3 regions of the Clostridiisalibacter paucivorans DSM 22131 genome follow, and region 3 is predicted to be linked to each of the others. Evidence: riboswitches for the same ligand, from Rfam matches in the RefSeq annotation. Region 3 holds a riboswitch; each other region holds the start of a gene.

Region 1 (5,418 bases), on a different contig from region 3:
AGGTATTAACTCATTATTTATAACCCCTGATTTTTGAAACATATTTGCAATCTCATCTCTTCTGGCCACATCTGTAGTTGACCCTCGCCTTATATAAAATGCCCCTGTTTGAAGCATCTGATGAGGTTTTTTTCTACTTCTAAAGATAGTAATAACAGAAACCGTCTTTTCTTCTATATTAAAAAATTCTACTCTTATATTTACAGGTGGATCACATCTAGAGCCTATTATTTGCTGTATTCTTTCCTCATTTATATTATTGGAATCTATCCCTACTATATCTTTAGTTTTGTCCTTTACTCCTATTATAAGATGTCCCCTCCCCCCTTGGCTATTAGCTATGGCAATTACATCCTTTACCAACTCTTTTTTATCCGATTCTGTTTCTAAGTCTAGCATCTCTTTATAATCCAATTTAGGTCCTTCCCCTTTGTTCAATAAAAGCTCTAATTTGCTTAAATCCAAATTAAATCCCCCTCATATCCATATGTTTTTTATCAAATCCTACTAACATAGCTAATACTAGTTTCTTTATCTGGCTTTATGAAAACATTTTATATAATTATACACCTTTTATTTCTTTTATATGCCCTTTATAATTATTACATTTCATTTACCTATATTATACCCTCTATTTATTAAAGAAATTATATAAAAAAGACCTCGAACAAAGTCAAGGCCTTTTTTTATCACTTTCTAATTATAATTTCATCACAATATTCTCCCATACTTCTTTTAACTTCGTTTATTATATTATCTTTAAATGGAGTTAAAACTCCCTTTCCTATTATAACAGAATCCCCATCTCTAAAATTTTGTATGGCATATCTCTTAGAACCACTTAACATCTTACCTATATCTATTAAATCCTGCTGAGTCAATAATTCATTACAAACAGTAGTCCTAAATTCATAATCTATATCACTATTTTTTATTATATCAATGCTTTTATATATGGGTTTTATATCTAAATCTACATTAACTACATCTTTATATTTATCTAACGGTGCCTTTATATCCATCGCTATATAATCTAAAAGCTCTTCATCTAAAAGTGTATTTAATAGTTCATAGTTGGTACCATTGGTATCTAATTTTACTAAAAAGCCCTTTTCTTTAATCTTTTTTATAAAACTATAAAGCCCTTGATGTAGTGTAGGTTCTCCTCCAGAAATACATAGAGCATTTATATATTTGTTTCTTTTTTCTAGATACGATATTATAAACTTTTCTGATATTTCTTCACCAGTATTGTATACTAAATGGGAATTATGACAATATGAACACCTAAAATTACATCCTGCTGTAAATACTACCGTAGAAATCTTATCTGGATAATCTATAAATGATGACTTCTGCATCCCTTTAAATATCAAATATCTCAACTCCCTATTACAAAGCTTTACTTATTTCAAATTCTAATCTATCTTTATATTCTTCTCTCTTTCCTTTATTCCAAGACTGTACAGGCCTGTGAAATCCTACAACTCTAGTCCACACTTCAGTTTCATTTCCACATTTAGGACATGTAAAATGCTCTCCTTTTATATATCCATGTTCACTACAAATACTATAAGTAGGAGTAACTGTAAAATATGGAATCCTACTATTTTCAAAAGCTTTTTTTATCAAATTTTTAGTAGCCTCAATACTGTGTATCTCTTCTCCAATAAATCCATGGAATACTGTTCCCCCTGTATATAATGTTTGTAATCTCTCTTGTAATTCTAATGCCTCAAAAACATCTTTAGTATGGTCCACTGGTAATTGGGTAGAATTAGTATAATATGGCTCATCATCTCCTTGCGTGACTATATTCGGATACATTCTTTTATCCATCCTAGCAAATCTATATGCAGCACCTTCAGCAGGTGATGCCTCTAAATTCCAAAGACTACCAGTCTCTTCTTGAAATATTTGTATTACTCTATTCATAAATTCCATTATATCTATAGCAAATTCTTGTCCTTCTTCACTAGTTATATCTTTGCTTAAAAAATTTAAGCAAGCTTCATTCATTCCATTTAATCCTATGGTACTAAAATGATTTTTAAAGTACTCACCATGGGCATCCTTTATCCCTTGAAGATAGTATTTAGAATATGGATACAACCCAACTTCCATATACCTTTCTAATACTTTTCTTTTGGATTCGCATATAGTCTTTGCCTTTTCCATAAGCATCTTTACTTTTCTTTTAAATTCTTCTTTAGTATTAGATAAATACCCTATTCTAGCCATATTTAATGTCACCACATTTATAGACCCTGTAAGAGGATTTGCTCCAAATAAGCCACCACCTCTTTTTCTCAATTCTCTATTATCTAATCTAAGTCTACAACACATGCTTCTAACATCTTCAGGCGAAAGATCACTATTTATAAAATTAGCAAAATATGGTGTCCCATATTTTCTAGTCATCTCCATTATTATATTTGATATTTCAGAATCCCAAGGAAAATCTCTAGTTATATTTATAGTGGGTATTGGAAAACTAAAGCATCTTCCAGCACCATCTCCCTCTATCATAACTTCACAGTATGCCCTATTGAACATATCCATCTCTTCTTGAAATTCCCCATATGTTTCCTCTTTTCTTTTTCCACCTATAATTACAGGTACATTTTTAAGCATTGGATGGGGAGCAATATCTAATGTTATATTTGTAAAAGGTGTTTGAAATCCTACTCTAGTAGGTATATTAAGATTAAATATAAATCCTTGAACCGCATCCTTAACCTCATTATATGAAAGCCCATCATATCTAATAAATGGAGCTACATATGTATCCAAAGAACTTATGGCCTGTGCTCCAGCCGCCTCTCCTTGAAGTGTATATAACCAATTCACTATTTGTCCCAACAATGACCTAAAGTGTTTAGCTGGTTTTGATTCTATCTTTCCATTAGCTCCTTTAAACCCATTTATTAAAAGTCCTTCTAAATCCCATCCACAACAATATGGAGCCAATAGGCCTAAATCATGTATATGTAGATCTCCATTTGTATGGGCATCCCTAAGTTTTTTTGTATATATCTTTTGCAACCAATACTTTTTTGTCACAGCTTCAACTATATGATTATTAAGTCCCTGTAAACTAAAACCCATATTGGCATTTTCTTTTATTCTCCAATCATCTAAAGAGACATAATCATCTACCATCCTTTCTCCATCCATCAAAAGATTTTCAACTTCTCTGATTTCTTCATGTCTATTCCTATAGAGTATATATGCTTTAGCTGTCCTCGCATGTCCCTCTTCTATAAGTACCTTTTCTACTATATCTTGAATATCTTCAACAGTAGGTACTCCAGCTCCAAAGGCTTCTTCAGATATTTGTACTACCATATTAGCCAAATCTCTAGCCTTTTTTCTATCACTACCTCCAACAGATTTAGCTGCTTTAAAAATAGCATTTTCTATTTTCAATGGATCAAAATCTACTATACTACCATCCCTTTTTTGTACTTTTTTAGCCATAAAATCTCCTCCAAATTATATAAAATAAAAAAAACCGGCAGAGTTCCGCCGGAATGTACCATTAAAATGGCCATAACAATCCCATATTAAATTAGCCTTCCCTCCGAAGAATCTTATCTCTTTTTTAGGCAGGTCTCCTGACTTAAGCATCATCCTACACTTTAACCTTCCCATGATAATACATAGTGGTATATAAAAGTTTCGTCAGCAATTACAGTAGCGGGGGCTGTAGAGGTTTTTCACCTCTTTCCCTTTTAATTTTTACTATTGTAAATCAAAACCTAAAAAAGCTTGTTATCTTTTTCTATAATTATAGCAAAAAAAATCTACAATAACAACATACTTAAATAACAATATTATAAAAATAGTGTTATTTACATTAACCCTGGAACAAGCATAGGAATATAAAGCAATAGTAGTAAAACCACTACTAATCCTATAAGATAAGGTATGATTGCCTTTGTTATTTCTTCTAGTGAAAGATTTGTTATTGATGAAGCTACATAAAGATTAATTGCTACTGGTGGAGTTATCATGCCTATTGCTAATCCAACAACCATAACTAATCCAAAGTGTACTAAACTTATATCTAGCTGATTTATTAATGGCAAAAATACAGGTGTTAATATTATAAGGGCTGATGCTGTCTCCATAAATACTCCAGTTATTAATATTATCATAGTTATTAGTAGCATTATAATATATCTATTGGTAGACAATGATAATACGCCATTAGCTATAATAGTAGGAATATTCCAATTAGCCAATATCCAACTCAATATAGATGAAGTAGCTATTATAAACATTATCACAGCCATAGTCATAGCTGATTTACAAATAATTCCATATAAATCCTTCAATTTCATATCTTTATATATAAATAAAGATACTATTAACGCGTAGTTCACTGCAATAACCGCTGCCTCCGATGGGGTGAAGAATCCTGAAAAAATACCTCCTAAAATTATCACAGGTGTCATAATTCCCCATATAGCATCTTTGAAAGTTCTAAATATATTTCTCGGTGAAAACTTAGCTCCTTTAGGATAATTTCTTTTATATGCTTGCACTATAGCAATTCCTATTAGCATTATTCCCATCATAACTCCAGGTATAAACCCATTTAAAAACAATTTAGCTACTGATTGATCGGATATTACTGCATATAATATCATAGGCACAGAAGGTGGTATCACTACTCCAATAGTTCCACTAGCTGCTATTAAAGCCGCTGAAGAAGCCTCATCATAACCCTTTTTCTTTAATTCGGGAACTAATGTTGTACCTACTGCAGCAGTAGTAGCAGCTCCTGAACCTGATATAGCAGCAAAAAACATACCTGCTAATACTGCCACTATAGAAAGTCCACCTTTTAAAAAACCAAATATTGCATCTGAAAATTCTACTAATTTTTCAGAAACTTTACCTTTTGCCAATAAATCACCTGCCAATATAAAAAAAGGTACAGCAATTAATGGAAAGCTATCAGTTCCAGCAAACATCCTCTGAGTAATTATTACCAAAGGCATACCTTGGTCTATCAATACTACCATAGAAGATAATGCTATAGCAATTGCAACTGGGATACCCAATAAAATTAATACAAAAAAAGATAAAAATAATATAATAGCCATTATCTAGCCACCTCCTCTAACCCAAATACTTCTTCTAATATAGCAGTAATACCATGTATGATCATTATTATAAATCCTATTGGTATAACTAAATATACCCATCTCATAGAAACTCTTAAAGCTGCTGAGACTTGATGCGCTTGCATGTTCATGTATCTAAATCCGAATAATACTGACACTATAAAAAATATAATAGAAAACAATATACTACATACAACAATAATTTTTCTGATGTTTTTAGGAAAACTATTAACTAAAAAGGTAACAGATATATGCATACCTCTCTTGTATGCCAATGTAGTTC
Region 2 (5,418 bases), on a different contig from region 3:
TTTAGAAATACATTTGATAAAGATTTAAAAAAAGGATAAAAGATTTAAGGGGGATGTATATGAACAAAATTGCAATTATATATAAATCCAAATATGGTAGCACAAAAAAATATGCACAGTGGATAGCTAATGAATCCCATGGAGATCTGCTTGAGGTTTCAGAGGTTGAAATTAAAGATTTATTACTATATAATACAGTAATTTTTGGGGGCGGACTTTATGCCAGTGGGATTAATGGAGTATCTATTATAACTAAAAATTTTGAGAGACTGAAGGATAAAAATATCATTGTTTTTACAGTGGGTCTTGCATCTACAGACGATATAGATATCTTTAAGCCAATTATTGAAAAGAATTTCTCAAATGGAATGGCAGAAAGAATAAAGTTTTTTCACTTTCGGGGTGGAATTGATTATAAGAATCTAAGTTTTACCCATAAGGCTATGATGGCAATGCTTAAAAAAATAGTTTCTAAGAAAAAACCTGATGAAATGTCTAAAGATGATAAAGATATGTTAGAATCATATGGAAAGAAGGTTGATTTTACAAATATAGATGCAATAGAGCCATTGATTATGTATATTAAAGGCCTTAATAAATAAAAACGTGAAAGGTCTAAGGAGATAAGTATATATGAAAAAATTATTGAATATAAATAATTTTATAAAATGTCTATTATTCTTATTTTTGTGTATTATAATTGCCAATTTGATATCAACATATATGACTACTCGTGCTAGTGTAGACATAATAGGGGGAGCTGATGGTCCCACAGCTATATTTTTAACAACTAGTAATAATACGAATTTTATTGTAATATTAGTCTTAATATCTATAGCTATAGTATTTTTGTATAGATATATGAGACATAGGTTTTGAATTTAAGAAAGTATATAATGAGTCAGTAGGTAATAGTTAGTGGTTAGTAGTTGATGGTAGAAATCCTATGGATTTCATCATTAAACTACTTACTACTAACTATTTTTTTTAAAAAATAATTTTGATAAATATTATCAATAACACTTGACAAAGGAAAATAATTGAACTATAATTAAAAATGTAATCATTACAAATTAAGAATAATTACAAATTACATATGTCTAATATGAATTAGATTAAAATATATTATTTATAAAATATAAGGAGGAGATTTTTGTGGAAAAACAAAACAAATTACCATTATTAGGAGATGCATTTCCAGAAATGGAGGTCAATACTACCCATGGAGTAAAGAAATTACCAGAAGATTATAAAGGGAAATGGTTTGTATTATTTAGTCATCCAGGGGACTTTACTCCAGTTTGTACTACTGAATTTGTAAGCTTTGCTAAGAAAGCAGATGAATTCAAGAAATTAAATACAGAGCTTATAGGATTATCTGTAGACCAAGTATTTTCTCATATAAAATGGGTACAATGGATTAATGAAAAAACAGATGTAAAGGTACCATTCCCTGTTATAGCAGATGAATTGGGTAGAGTTTCTAATAAATTAGGTATGTTACATGAGAGCAAGGGAACTAATACTGTAAGGGCAGTATTTATAGTAGACGATAAAGGAATTTTAAGGCTTATGATGTATTATCCACAAGAGATAGGAAGAAGTGTAGACGAAGTTTTAAGAGCAGTAAAGGCATTACAGACATCGGATAATAATGGAGTAGCAGTACCTGAAAATTGGCCAAATAACCCATTGATAGGGGAAAAGGTAATAATACCTCCTGCTGGTACTGAAGAATTAGTAGAGGAAAGACTTAAAAAGGCAGAGTCTGGAGAGATAGAGTGTTTAGACTGGTGGTTCTGCTATAAGGATTTAAAATAAGTGATATAAAAACTAAGGGATATTTCATAGTGAAATATCCCTTTTCTAATTGCTCTTGACATACATATGCCCATAATATATTATTAATTTAACGATAAGTTAATAAATGGGTATAGGTTTAGATATTATTTTTAAGATATCTATGAAAAGGGAAGACAGGTGAGATGCCTGCACGGTCCCGCCGCTGTATTAGAGGAGTTTTTCCAAGTTATTACCACTGATCTTCGGGAAGGTATGGAAAAACTATGATTCTTAAGTCAGAAGACCTGCCTATATCATGTGCCAGGAACTCTACGGAAGATAGGGGGGTATGTTTTATTACGTTTTAATGATTTTTGAAATGTGAGACACCTCTTAACTGTTTTATTGAGGTGTCTTTTAGTTTTATTCTTATCTAAAAAGGAGTGGGTAAAGTGGATATAAAAACTTTTGATGATATGTGGCGAGAATCTTCAAATATGAATTTATCAGCTACTAAAGATGTATGGGATTTAAGGGCAAAGGAATTTAATGGCAAGGATAAAAATGCTAGAATGGATGAGGTAATAGAGTTCTTGTTATCTAAAAATATAGTCAATAAATCATCAGAGATATTAGATATAGGTTGTGGGCCTGGTAAATATAGCGTAGAATTTTCGAAAAAGTCAAAATATGTAACAGGTATAGATATATCTCCCAATATGATTAAGTATGCTAGAGAGAATGCAGAAAAATTAAATATAAGGAATATTTCCTTTGATGCAGTACCGTGGCAGCATATAGATTTAAATCAAAGGGCATGGAATAATAGATTTGACCTTGTATTTGCATCTATGTCTCCAGCAATAGATAGTAAGGATACTTTAGTAAAGATGAATGAAGCTAGTAAAGGATATTGTTTTTTAAGTGGTTTTGTGACTAGAGAGGACGAGGTAAGGGATACTATAAATAGATTATCCTCTAAAGGCAAATATATTAATAATTGGGGAATTAAGATGTACTGTGCATTTAATATATTATGGCAATTGGGTATATACCCTGAGATATATTATAGGGATGTGCAATGGGAAAATAAGAGGAGATTAGAAGATGCGATAAATGTGTATACTGTACATATTAAAGAAGAACCTCAGATAGTATATGACATAAAAAATTATTTAAATAGTATATCCAAAGATGGTATTATAGTAGAAAATACTAAAGCCAAAATAGGTTGGATGATATGGAGGGTGTAAAATGAAGAAAATATATAAACTAATGATTTTGACAATGGCATTTATGATGATTCTCTCGGGATGTGGCAATGGAGAAGTAACCAATGTAGATGGGAATAATAATGAAGAAGTAGTATTGAATCTTGAAGGGGGAGATTGGGGATATCCTAGTCCTTATGCCCATTATTCTAGGGGTCCTGGTGCATATAAGATGAGACTTATATTTGACAGTTTATTAGAGCGAGGAGAAGAAGGCTTTATACCTTGGCTTGCTGAAGACTGGAAAGTAAGTGAAGATGGAAAAACATACACCTTTAAATTGAGAGAAGGAGTTAAATGGCAGGATGGTCAGCCTATGACAGCAGAGGATGTAAAGTTTTCCTTTGAATACTACGCTGAATATCCACCAGTCTCAGATGAATTAAATATAAGTAAGGACAATTTTATAAACGAGATAAATGTAATAGATGAACACAATATTAGCATAAATGTAAATGAACCCAATGCAACTTTGTTGAATAGATTTGGAGCAGCAAGGATTATACCTAAACATATATGGAAAGATGTAGAAGACCCTAAAAAATTCAATGGTCCTGAGGCAGTTATAGGATGTGGACCGTATATACTTAAAGAATATAGCAAGGAGCAAGGTGCATATAAATTTGAAGCATTTAATGATTATTGGGGACCTAAACAGAAGGCAGATATAATTCAATTTGTGCCTGTGAGTGATACTATATTGGCCTTTGAAAAGAGAGATATAGATATAACAGAAGTTACACCTGATATATTAAATAAATATAAAAATGATTCCCAATATAAAGTTATAAATGACCCTGCATTTTGGGGATATAGAATTATGTTTAATATGGAAAAGAGATCCGAACTTAAAAACAAAAATTTAAGACAGGCTATGGCCTACGGTATAGATAAAGGTGAACTCATAGAAAAGGTTGCAAGGGGAGCTGCTAAGCCTGCCAGTGCAGGTTATTTGCCAGTAGATCATATCTGGTATAATAAAAATATTAAGCAATATGGGTTTGATTTAGATAAGTCTAAACAGCTATTAGAAAATAAAGAATACAAATTCACATTATTAACTGGTAATGATAATAAGGAAGTTAGAATTGGAGAACTAATCAAATTAAGTCTTGAAAAAGTGGGCATTGATTTAGAGATAAAGAGTATAGATAAAAAATCTAGAGATGCTGCAGTAAAAAATGGAGATTATGAAATGGTACTTATTGGCCATGGGGGTTGGGGAAATGATGCAGATATATTAAGGGAGCAATATGCCTATGGAAAAGATGATACAAAATCTACATTTATTGGAGGAATCCCAGGATATAATAATGATAAGATAAATGAATTATGCAAGTCACAATTATTGGAACTCAATTCAGATGATAGAAGAGATATAATTTATCAACTTCAAGAGGTCATAGCAGAGGAAGTTCCTCAAATACCACTGTACAATACTGCAACATATACTGTATTTAGGCCAGCAAAATATGATAATTGGAAGCATGTATTTAACCACCATGAAGTAACCCATAATAAAATATCTTATTTAGAAATGGAATGAGTTGGAAATAATGAAGATTTCAAAAAAGATTGTAGAGTATGCAATTACATTCTTAGTTATAATAACATTAAACTTTTTCATCCCCAGGTTAATGCCTGGGGACCCCTTTACCTTTCTCTCGTCTGAGGAAGGGAGCGTAAACTATACATATACACAGGAACAGATAGATATGTATAAGTCTTATTATAGATTAGACAAACCATTGAGAGAACAATATAAAAACTATATAGTAAATATGTTTAGAGGCAATATTGGATATAGCATTTATTATAATGACTTAGTGTTATCTATAATACTTAAGAGGGCCATATGGACATTGGGAATAGTGATTATATCCATAATAGCAAGTAGTTCTATTGGTACTGTTATAGGTGCCTTTTCTGCATGGAATAGAAAGGGTTGGATTGATAAAACCATATATTCCGTCATGATAATATTTTCCGAAATTCCAGCATTTCTAATAGCTGTGTTACTGCTGTTTATATTAGCAGCTAAAACTGGACTTTTTCCATTGTCAGGAGGTATGACAGTTTTTGCACAGTATGACAATATTGTAGAAAGGATATTAGATGTTATACATCATGGTTTACTCCCTGTTATGGCATTGTCCTTATCGCGGGTAGGAGGATTTTACTTATTGTCAAGAAATAGTATGATATCAGTTCTTACTAAAAACTATATGAAGACTGCCCAGGCTAAAGGTCTAAGGGATAGAACTATTATATTTAAACATGCACTTAAAAATGCTATGTTACCTGTTATAACTAGGATATTTTTAAGTCTGGGAGGAGTTTTTGGAGGAGCTATATTAGTAGAAAA
Region 3 (5,418 bases):
TATATTTTACAGATCAACTGGACCGTTATTTAAAAGGTGAAAAGATAAAATTTACATATCCTATATTCATGCAAGGAACAAAGTTTCAAAAAAATGTTTGGAGTGAACTTTTAAATATACCTTATGGAGAAGTTAGAAGTTATGGATATATTGCTGAAAAAATAGGTAATTCTAAAGCTATGAGGGCAGTAGGGATGGCAAATGGCAAGAACCCCATACCTATAGTAATACCTTGTCATAGAGTTATAGGAAAGGATGGAAAACTTGTAGGATATAGTGGGGGACTGGAATACAAGATTGAACTTTTGGAATTAGAAGGCCATAAAATAAAATATAGTAGAAATGGGATAGCTTATATAGATGGATAGAAGTCTTTTCTTTTAACTATTATTAAAGAGTTAGTAGATAATAGTTAGTAGTAAGTAGTTCAATGATAAAATCTATAGGATTTTTTCATTAACTGCTAACCACTAACTAATAGATACTAACTTTTTTTATAAGTCTCTAAAAGTTTATGTTTTGCATATAGATAATATATACTTTATATTTTTTATTAGGATGTGATTTGATGGGTTATTATAAATATGTAAATAAACCATTAATTTTTATACCAGGTATATTAGGGTCATTGGGAGAAGATATTATACCTGGATATGGGAAATTTGATTTTGGGATTGCAGAATATATTTATAGGCCCTTTATAGAAGGGCTTATAAATATGGGGTATGAAGAGGAAAAGGATTTATATATATGTTTTTATGATTGGAGAAAAGAAAATAGGTATTCTGCAAAGCAATATTTACTGCCCATAATAGAAAAAGCCAAGGAAAGAACAGGAGTAGAAAATGTAGACTTGTTATGTCATAGTATGGGAGGCTTATTGGCTAGGGCATATATACAAAGTGAATTATATATGTATGATATAGATAAAATTATAATGATAGCGACTCCCAATGCAGGGTCTGCTAATGCATATTATTTTTGGGAAGGAGGACAGTTACCTGAAAGTACAGTGGGTGATAATCCATTTTTAAATATGTTGTGGAAAGGATTTGTTTGGTATTTAAAAGCATCGAAAAAAAAGGATGATATGTGTATATTGCACAGTGAATTTCCATCTGTAAAAGAGCTTTTACCATCAGAAGAATATGGAGATTATTTAATATTTAAAGGGGCTAGTACATTTGTGCCTATAAATAGTATGAAATGTAAAAATACATTTTTAAATATATTAAATAGATATAAAGATTTAAGCCATAGCTATGGAGTTTTAACAGATCTAATATGTGGTACAGACAAAAAAACTAATAAATATATACAAGTGAGTAAAAGTAACACCGAGGAGAAATGGTGGGATGGCCAGCCATATAATAATATAAATACTATTTTTGGAGATGGAACTGTGACCATAGAAAGTGCATGTAATATGTGTGGAAGAAAACATTTCTTGGAGAGTGATCATACAGATATATTATATGACAGTTTGCCTATTATTAGAGATATATTGAATAGACCAATTTCACCTTACGCTATTATGACTAATATGAAAAATAGAATATCTCCTTTATATAGCATAATAATAAAGAATGCAAAAAACATAAATATAAAATTAAATAATATAAATATGAATATATGTAATGGAAAAGGAGATATAGAAAGTGAGAAGATATTATTTAAAAAATTAAGCGAAAATGATTATTGGATAATGATAGAAGAAGGTAATATGGAATTTGTTGATATATTTATTGATTATATAGAAAATGAAAAAGGTACAATAGTTGTTTACAAAAAAGAGTTTGAAGGTGTAAAAAAGATATTGGAAAAAACTTCAATCAATTCTTATAAAACAGTATTGTACCACTAATTATAATATTTATGCCATAGTTTTTATTATAATGATATTCCTGCTTCTTCAAATGTTATCATTTCTTTATTCATGAAAGTAGATGACTCTATAATATTAAATGCTAAAACTGCACCAGAACCTTCTCCTAGTCTCATATTCATATGGAGCATAGGTTCTAGGCCCAATATTGTAGAGGCGGCATATCCACTTTTATCTGCAGATGCATGAGATGGGAAAAAGTATTTTAATGATTTAGGAGCTATTTTAGAAGCTATTATAGCAGAGACTGTAGCTATAGTACCATCTATGACTATAGGAACTCTATTTGCGGCACCTGCTAACATTACACCGGTCATACCTGCAATATCTAGTCCACCTACTTTATGGAGAACATCTATGGGATCTAATGGATCAGGATTATTTTTATCAATAGCTTTTTTTATGGCATTGATTTTGGTTGGCAGAGACTCTACAGGGAGATTGGCACCAACTCCTACAATTGTCTTGGGATCTAAGCTAGCCAATACAGATAAAACAGCTGTGCTAGCAGTGGTATTGGCTATCCCCATTTCTCCAGTAGCTAATAAATTTATTCCATTATCTATTTCTTGTTGAGCAATTTCTATCCCTACTTCTATTGCTTTTATGGCCTCGTCTCTAGTCATTGCAGGTCCTTTTGTCATATTGGCAGTACCATACCTTATTTTTTTATTGATAACTTTAGAGGAATCTATATCTCTTATAACACCAATATCTACAGGGATTACCTTAGTATTGTTTTGTTTAGCTAAAGCACATACGCCTGTCACTCCTCTAGCAAAGTTTAATGTCTGTATATAAGTCACTTCTTGGGGAGTAGATGCTACAGACTCTTCAAAAACACCATGATCTGCAGCCATAACTATTACAGCTTTATTATCTACTTTTGGATATAATTTACCTGTAATACCACAAAGCTGTATAAGGATATCTTCTAGTTTACCTAGACTTCCTATAGGTTTTATTAAATTATCTACCCTTTCTCTTGATTTTTTCATCATTTTTGAGTCTAAATCTTTAATATTATTGATAGTTTGATTTAAAAGTTCCATATTTTGACCTCCTCATTTTTTATAAGATATGTTTATAATAAAAAAAGTTCGTGGTGTTTTTGTATAACAAAAACACCACGAACTTTTCCATCATTCGTTAAAAACAAATAACTAAAGGCAGGTCTTCTGGCTCTGGGTCATAATTCTCTTATACCTTCCCATCTTATGAATAAGACAGTGGTTTTAACATAACAGAACTCACCATTACAGCGGTGGGACCGCTGGAGACTTTCACTCCATTCCCTTTTCACCTATAATATCATAGGCACCTATAGTTAAAATTTAATTTCACTTAAATTAAGTAGTTTGTCCTTCACCATATCCTATATATTTGATAGTAGTTAATTGATCTAATCCCATTGGTCCTCTGGTGTGAAGTTTTTGAGTGCTTATGCCTATTTCAGCACCAAATCCATATCTACTTCCATCTGTAAAACGAGTAGATGCATTTACATAGACAGCAGCGGCATCTATTTCTAATAAGAATTTTTGAGAATTAGTGTAGTTATCAGTTATTATAGCTTCTGAATGACCAGTACCATATTGATATATATGATCTATAGCTTGATCTATAGAATCTACCACTTTAACAGCTAGTATGAGATCTAAGTATTCTGTATTCCAATCTTTTTCATTGGCATCAATAACATCAGGAATTATAATTTTAGTTTTTTCACATCCCCGTATCTCTACATCTAAGTTAGTTAGAGAGTGATATATTTTAGGTAAAAAATCCTTTGCCACATCCTTATGAACCAAAAGAGTTTCCATAGTATTACAAACAGCAGGGCGTTGAGTTTTAGCATTTATAACTATTTTTTCTGCCATATCTAGATCTGCATAATTATCTATATATATATGACAGTTACCAACACCAGTTTGTATAACTGGAACTGTTGAATTATTTACCACATTTTGTATAAGTCCAGCGCCACCTCTAGGTATAAGAATATCAATATATTTGTTTAATTTCATCATTTCATTAACTGCTTCTCTGTCAGGGATTTCTAATAATTGAATACATCCCTCGGGAAGGCCTGAAGAAATAGCAGCATCAATTATAATATTAGATAGGGCTATATTGGAATTGATTGCTTCTGACCCACCACGTAAAATAACAACATTTCCTGACTTAAGACATAAGGCAGCAGCATCCACAGTGACATTTGGTCTAGCTTCATAAATCATACCAATAACCCCTAAAGGTACTTTGACTTGTCCTATTTTAAGGTTATTAGGTCTTTTCCACATAGATATTACTTCTCCTATGGGATCTTTAAGGTCGGCAATCTTTCGTAATCCATCAGATATGTCTTTAATTCTATCTTCTGTAAGAAGCAATCTGTCAATTAGAGATTTAGATAATCCTTTATGTCTACCAGCCTCTATGTCTTTGCTATTTGCTTCTAAAATGAAATCCATTTTTCTAATAAGTGCATCGGACATCTTTAAAAGGGCCTTATTTTTTGTATTGGTATCCATAGTGGCAAGTATTCTTGATGCCTTTTTAGCTTTCTTAGCCTTTTCTAATACATAATTTTTAATGTCCACAGAAACCCTCCTTCTTTATTTTAAAATCTTACAATCTGCGTCAAATAAAGTTCCTATTTCTTCGCCTTCTAATATAGAATTGATCACATTATAAATGGAACCGTTGGCAATTATCATAGAAGCACCAGCAGATGTAGCTATTTTTGCTGCATTGATTTTGGTAACCATACCACCTGTACCCAAAATACTACCAGGATTACCAGCCATAGCCTCTAATTGAGGAGTTATTCTATCTACATAGTGAATAAGGCAAGCCTCATCATACTCTTTAGGATTGCAGTCATATAGACCATCTATATCAGATAAAATTATTAGTAAATCAGCTCCAATCAATTTAGCTACTAATGCTGATAAAGTGTCGTTATCTCCTACTTTGATTTCATCTACAGCCACTGCATCATTTTCATTTACGATGGGAATAACATGCTTATCAATTAAGGTTAAGCATGTATTTCGAGCATTAAAAAAACGAGTTTGATGATCTATATCGTCCTTTGTCAGTAAGATTTGAGCTATAGTTTTACCATATTCTGAAAAGAGTTTTTCATACATATGCAAAAGTATCCCCTGTCCTACAGCTGCTATAGACTGTTTTTCAGGTATGGTTTTAGGTCTTTTTTTCAATCCTAATTTTCCCATTCCAGCACCTATGGCACCAGAACTGACCAGTACAATTTGTATATCTTGATTATGAATATTGACCAATTGGCGTACTATACTTTCCATACGATTTAAATCTAAAAGTCCTGTAGGATGTGTTATAGTAGAAGTTCCAACTTTTACTACTATTTTTTTTATATTTTTCAAATATTTTTTTCTAGAATTAGTCATAATAAATAACTGATTTTCAGCATTTCCCTCCATTTTATTAAAATATATTAATATTGTAATTTTAAAAGGATTATATCATAAATAAATCTTGTATTCAAT

What was found. Region 3 has a riboswitch for cobalamin ahead of cobT (nicotinate-nucleotide--dimethylbenzimidazole phosphoribosyltransferase). Riboswitches for the same ligand answer to the same signal wherever they lie in the genome.
Region 1: linked by a shared signal. The riboswitch ahead of Q326_RS0102825 (ribonucleoside triphosphate reductase) and the one ahead of cobT (nicotinate-nucleotide--dimethylbenzimidazole phosphoribosyltransferase) in region 3 are both predicted to bind cobalamin.
Region 2: linked by a shared signal. The riboswitch ahead of Q326_RS0100760 (class I SAM-dependent methyltransferase) and the one ahead of cobT (nicotinate-nucleotide--dimethylbenzimidazole phosphoribosyltransferase) in region 3 are both predicted to bind cobalamin.

Annotation. Positions count from the first base shown of each region.
Region 1 is NZ_JHVL01000004.1:69,584-75,001, forward strand. It holds gene Q326_RS0102815 (RNA/DNA-binding domain-containing protein) at 1-465, opposite strand, end outside; gene Q326_RS0102820 (anaerobic ribonucleoside-triphosphate reductase activating protein) at 690-1,376, opposite strand; gene Q326_RS0102825 (ribonucleoside triphosphate reductase) at 1,393-3,480, opposite strand; cobalamin riboswitch at 3,591-3,780, opposite strand; gene Q326_RS0102830 (TRAP transporter large permease) at 3,855-5,114, opposite strand; gene Q326_RS0102835 (TRAP transporter small permease) at 5,114-5,418, opposite strand, start outside.
Region 2 is NZ_JHVL01000001.1:162,563-167,980, reverse strand. It holds gene Q326_RS0100780 (hypothetical protein) at 1-39, shown strand, start outside; gene Q326_RS0100775 (flavodoxin domain-containing protein) at 60-602, shown strand; gene Q326_RS0100770 (sodium ion-translocating decarboxylase subunit beta) at 634-879, shown strand; gene Q326_RS0100765 (peroxiredoxin) at 1,156-1,821, shown strand; cobalamin riboswitch at 1,919-2,109, shown strand; gene Q326_RS0100760 (class I SAM-dependent methyltransferase) at 2,235-3,035, shown strand; gene Q326_RS0100755 (ABC transporter substrate-binding protein) at 3,037-4,599, shown strand; gene Q326_RS0100750 (ABC transporter permease) at 4,610-5,418, shown strand, end outside.
Region 3 is NZ_JHVL01000018.1:24,870-30,287, forward strand. It holds gene Q326_RS0107390 (methylated-DNA--[protein]-cysteine S-methyltransferase) at 1-368, shown strand, start outside; gene Q326_RS16970 (esterase/lipase family protein) at 569-1,864, shown strand; gene cobT (nicotinate-nucleotide--dimethylbenzimidazole phosphoribosyltransferase) at 1,891-2,937, opposite strand; cobalamin riboswitch at 3,037-3,225, opposite strand; gene Q326_RS0107405 (glutamate-5-semialdehyde dehydrogenase) at 3,235-4,488, opposite strand; gene proB (glutamate 5-kinase) at 4,504-5,295, opposite strand.